2 regions of the Embleya sp. NPDC001921 genome follow, and region 2 is predicted to be linked to the other one. Evidence: riboswitches for the same ligand, from Rfam matches in the RefSeq annotation. Region 2 holds a riboswitch; the other holds the start of a gene.
The links. A riboswitch is a leader RNA that binds a small molecule or an ion and turns the genes downstream of it on or off. The one in region 2 is predicted to bind S-adenosylmethionine.
Positions count from the first base shown of each region.

Region 1: it holds a riboswitch for S-adenosylmethionine, as region 2 does, so the genes downstream of both, thrC (threonine synthase) here and ACWCPW_RS25735 (aminotransferase class V-fold PLP-dependent enzyme) in region 2, are expected to answer to the same signal.

Region 1 covers NZ_JBSFEO010000051.1:33,789-36,174, forward strand. The annotation lists gene ACWCPW_RS41560 (glucosyl-3-phosphoglycerate synthase) at 1-485, opposite strand, end outside; SAM riboswitch class I at 677-829, shown strand; gene thrC (threonine synthase) at 846-2,120, shown strand; gene ACWCPW_RS41570 (ubiquitin-like small modifier protein 1) at 2,117-2,386, shown strand, end outside.
Region 2 covers NZ_JBSFEO010000023.1:30,097-32,482, forward strand. The annotation lists gene trpD (anthranilate phosphoribosyltransferase) at 1-786, shown strand, start outside; SAM riboswitch class IV at 915-1,031, shown strand; gene ACWCPW_RS25735 (aminotransferase class V-fold PLP-dependent enzyme) at 1,266-2,386, shown strand, end outside.

The DNA.
Region 1 (2,386 bases), on a different contig from region 2:
AGCTCCAGCGGCCGGTCGTACATCGCCTTGACCAGGTGCACCGAGCCGTCGGTGAGCAGCGGACCGAGGATCCCGGTGACGAAGTCGGCCGAGAAGTCCTTGAGGTCGGCGTCCACGAACGCCACGATGTCGCCGTCGGTGACCAGGAGCGAGCGCCACAACACCTCGCCCTTGCCGCGCACGGCCGGGAGCGAGGGCAGGATGTCGTCGCGGTGCACGACCCGCGCGCCCGCGTCCGCGGCGATCCGGGAGGTGTCGTCGACCGATCCGGAGTCGACCACGACCAGCTCGTCCACCAGCGGCGCGCGCTCGATCAGCTCGGTGCGAACCACCTTGACGATGTCCCCGACGGTCGCCGCCTCGTTCAACGCGGGCAGGACGACGCTGACCCGGGTGTCTCGTTTGGCGTCAAGAAGCTTGTCGACGGGCCAGTCCGCGGCGACGGAGGACCGTCGTCGAAGCCAGGCGCTCACCTCGGGCTGCACGTTCGAAATCCCCTGTCGTCGCCGGTGTTCCGGCCTCGGTCGCGGCCACCCTCCACCGTCTCGCGAGGTGGACCGGATGATCGACGCGGCACCGGTTCGGTTACAGTCGTCGTCACCGGATACGACGATCGCACGTCGAGCCGGACAAACGCGGACCGGCCACCTCGCGAAGGTGTGTCCACCGCCATAGCAGCTCATCCAGAGGGGCAGAGGGAACGGCCCGTTGAAGCCCCGGCAACCATCCGATCGTCATTCCTCGTGACGCGCTTTCGGCGCGAGCGAGCACCGGCGGATCGGACAGGTGCCAAGTCCGGCCCGTGGAACCCCACGGGTAAAGATGAGGACAGAAAGGCCCTCGCCATGGCGACACCCACCGCCACCCGTTCCACCAGCGCCACCTCCACCTCCTTCGGTCCGGCCGTCGCGCTGTCGTGTCGCGAGTGCGGCGAACGCACCGAACTGGGCCCCAAGTACGCCTGCGAGTCCTGTTTCGGCCCGCTCGAGGTGGCCTACGACTTCGGCACCGTGACGCGTGAGCGGATCGAGGCCGGCCCGCAGAACATCTGGCGCTACGCGCCGCTCCTGCCGGTGTCCGCGGACGTCGCGTCCCGGCCCAACCTGAACCCCGGTTTCACCAAGCTGGTCCGCGCCGAGAACCTGGGCCGCGAGCTGGGCATCGCGAAGCTGCACGTCAAGGACGACTCGGGCAACCCGACGCACTCCTTCAAGGACCGCGTGGTCGCGATCGCCGTCGAGGCCGCGCGCACGTTCGGCTTCACCACCCTCTCCTGCTCCTCCACCGGCAACCTGGCCGGCGCGGTGGGTGCCGCCGCCGCCCGGGCGGGCCTGCGCAGCTGCGTGTTCATCCCGTCCGACCTGGAGGCCGGCAAGGTCGTCACGGCGGCCGTGTACGGCGGCGAGCTGGTCGCCATCGAGGGCACCTACGACGAGGTCAACCGGTTCTGCTCGGAGCTGATCGGCGACCCGGCCGGTGAGGACTGGGGCTTCGTCAACGTCAACCTGCGGCCGTACTACGGCGAGGGTTCCAAGACGCTCGCGTACGAGATCGCCGAGCAGCTCGGCTGGCGGCTGCCCGAGCAGATCGTCATCCCGATCGCGTCCGGTTCGCAGCTCACCAAGATCGACAAGGGTTTCCGCGAGCTGATCGCGCTGGGTCTGGTCGAGGACGCGCCGTACAAGATCTTCGGCGCGCAGGCCACCGGGTGCTCCCCGGTGGCCGCCGCGTGGAAGGCCGGCCACGACGTGATCCGCCCGGTGCGGCCGGACACGATCGCCAAGTCGCTCGCGATCGGCAACCCGGCCGACGGCCCGTACGTGCTGGACGTGTGCAAGCGCACCGGCGGCGCGGTGGAGGACGTCACCGACGCCGAGGTGGTCGAGGCGATGAAGCTGCTGGCCCGCACCGAGGGCATCTTCGGCGAGACCGCCGGTGGCGTGACCGTCGGCTGCCTGCGCAAGCTGCTCGCGTCCGGCGCGCTGGACCCGGACGCCGAGACGGTCGTGCTCAACACGGGCGACGGCCTCAAGACGTTGGACGCGGTCACGCCGACCACCGGCGCCACCGCGACCATTCGACCCACTCTGGAATCCTTCCGAAAGGCCGGCCTGGCATGAGCGTCTCCGTTCGCATCCCGACGATCCTGCGCACCTACACGGGTGGGGCGGCCGAGGTGTCCGTCGAGGGGAGCACCCTCGCCGAGGTCCTGGACGCCTTGGAAAAGGACCACACCGGAATTCGCGCGCGCATCCTCGACGACGAGGGCAAGCTGCGCCGCTTTGTGAATCTGTACGTGAACGACGAGGACGTGCGCTTCGCGGACGGTCTCGCCACCACGATCCCCGACAACGGCAGCGTTTCGATCATCCCGGCGGTCGCCGGC
Region 2 (2,386 bases):
GACCTCGCGCGGACGGTGAACATCTCGACGATGTCCGCGATCGTGGTCGCGGGCACGGGCGAGACCGTGGTCAAGCACGGCAATCGGGCGGCGTCCTCGTCCAGCGGTGCCGCCGACGTGCTCGAGGCGCTCGGTGTGGTGCTGGACCTGACCCCGGAGCAGGTGGCCCGGACGGCCGAGGAGGCGGGCATCACGCTGTGCTTCGCCCAGCGCTTCCACCCGTCGTTGCGGCACGCGGCGCAGGCGCGGCGCGAGTTGGGCGTGCCGACCACGTTCAACTTCCTGGGGCCGTTGACCAATCCGGCCCGGGTCCGGTTCCACGCGATCGGGGTCGCGGATCTGCGGATGGCGCCGATCGTGGCCGGTGTGCTGGCCGATCGGGGCGCGACCGCGCTGGTGTTCCGGGGCGACGACGGGCTGGACGAGTTGACCGTCACGACCACGTCGCAGGTGTGGATCGTGCGGGACGGCGATGTGCGCGAGGACCGGGTGGACCCGCGGGACCTGGGCATCCCGCTGAACGGGATCGAGTCGTTGCGCGGCGGCGACGCGGCGTTCAACGCCGAGGTGGCCCGGAAGTTGTTCGCGGGCGGGCAGGGCGCGGTGCGCGACGCGGTGTTGTTGAACTCGGCGGCGGCGCTGGCCGCGTTGGGCCCGGGAGAGGGATCGCTGACCCAGCAGTTGGCGGCCGGGATCGATCGGGCCGCCGAGGCGATCGACTCGGGCGCGGCGCAGGCCGCGCTGGATCGTTGGGTGGCCACGACCCGGTCGTTCGCGCGGGGATAGCGGGTTCGGGCGGGGGATCGCGCGCCGGGTGGGTCGAGGTCGACCCGCCCGGCGTCGTGCCGTCCAGGATGTGGGAATGATGGGGCCGTCGTTGCGCGGGGCGTTCCGTCCGGTAATAATTCTGCGCAGGTCACGAGTGACAGTGGAAAGCCCCGGCTTGCTGTCCGGCAACCCTCGCTCCGCGGTGGGGTGCCCCGGGTGATGACACGGCCGGGCGTCGTAAGGCGCCCCGGCAAGCGCGGACCCCTTGCATGACGGCAGGCAATTGCTCCATGTGACCCGGGGGTCCTGTACCTGGGGAGCATGTGATGGCGTGAAATCTCTTTCTCGAAACGGGCGAATCGCCCTGATCCGTACGCGCTGAGTCGTCGCGCGTCGCTTTTTTGAGACCACATTTCACCAGCGGACCACCCGGTGCGTTTTGATGTCGATTTAGCGACATCCGCTGGGGCGTTCCGTGCCTGCCGAGGAGTTTCGCCATGACCGTCGACACCGCTTCCGCCGCCGCCGCTTCCGCCTTCGACTGTGACGTCGCGATCGCCGCGCCGCTGCCCGTGGTCGGGCGGGACGTGCTCGTTCCGCTGGTCACCGGTGGCGAGGTCGAGTACGCCGCGCTCGACTACGGGGCGAGCGCGCCGTGTCTACAGCGGGTGTGGGACGACGTGTCCACATACCTGCCCTACTACGGCAGCGTGCACCGCGGTGCCGGCTACCTGTCCCAGTTGTCCACCGACCTGTACGAGCAGAGCCGGGCCACGGTCGCGAGCTTCCTGGGGCTGCGGGCCGACGACACGCTGCTGTTCACCCGCGGGACCACCGACTCGCTCAACCTGCTCGCGTCGGTACTGCCGCGCGGCACCCGGGTGTTCGTCTTCGAGACCGAGCACCACGCCGCGCTGCTGCCGTGGCGCCGGCACGCCGGGGTGACCCAGTTGGCCGCGCCTTCCTCGCCGGCGCAGGCCGTCGCGACGCTGGAGGCGGCGCTCGCCGGGTCCGGGGACGGCCCCCGGCTGGTGTGCGTGACCGGCGCCTCGAACGTGACCGGTGAGCTCTTCCCGGTCGCCGAACTGGCCGAGGTCGCGCACCGGCACGGCGCGCGGATCGTGCTGGACGCCGCGCAACTGGCGCCGCACCACCCGGTGTCGGTGGCCGACCTCGACGTGGACTGGATCGCGCTGTCGGCGCACAAGCTGTACGCGCCGTTCGGCTCCGGCGTGTTGGCCGGGCGGGGCGACTGGCTGGACGCGGCCGAGCCGTACCTGGCCGGTGGCGGGGCGAGCAAGGCGGTCAGCCGGGACCACGTGGAGTGGCAGCGCGGTGCGGCCCGGCACGAGGCGGGGTCGCCGAACGTGATCGGCGCCTACGCGTTGGCGTCCGCGTGCCGGGCGATCACCGAGGCGGGGCCGGCGGCGCTGGTCGCCCGCGAGGAGGCGCTGCTCGCGCGCCTTCGGGCGCAACTGGCGCGGATTCCGGCGGTGCGGACGCTGGAGCTGTTCGGGCCGGAGTCGGCGCGCGTGGGGGTGCTCTCGTTCGTGGTCGAGGGGTGGAACAGCTCGCGGTTCGCCGCGGTGTTGTCGGCGGAGTACGGGATCGGCGTGCG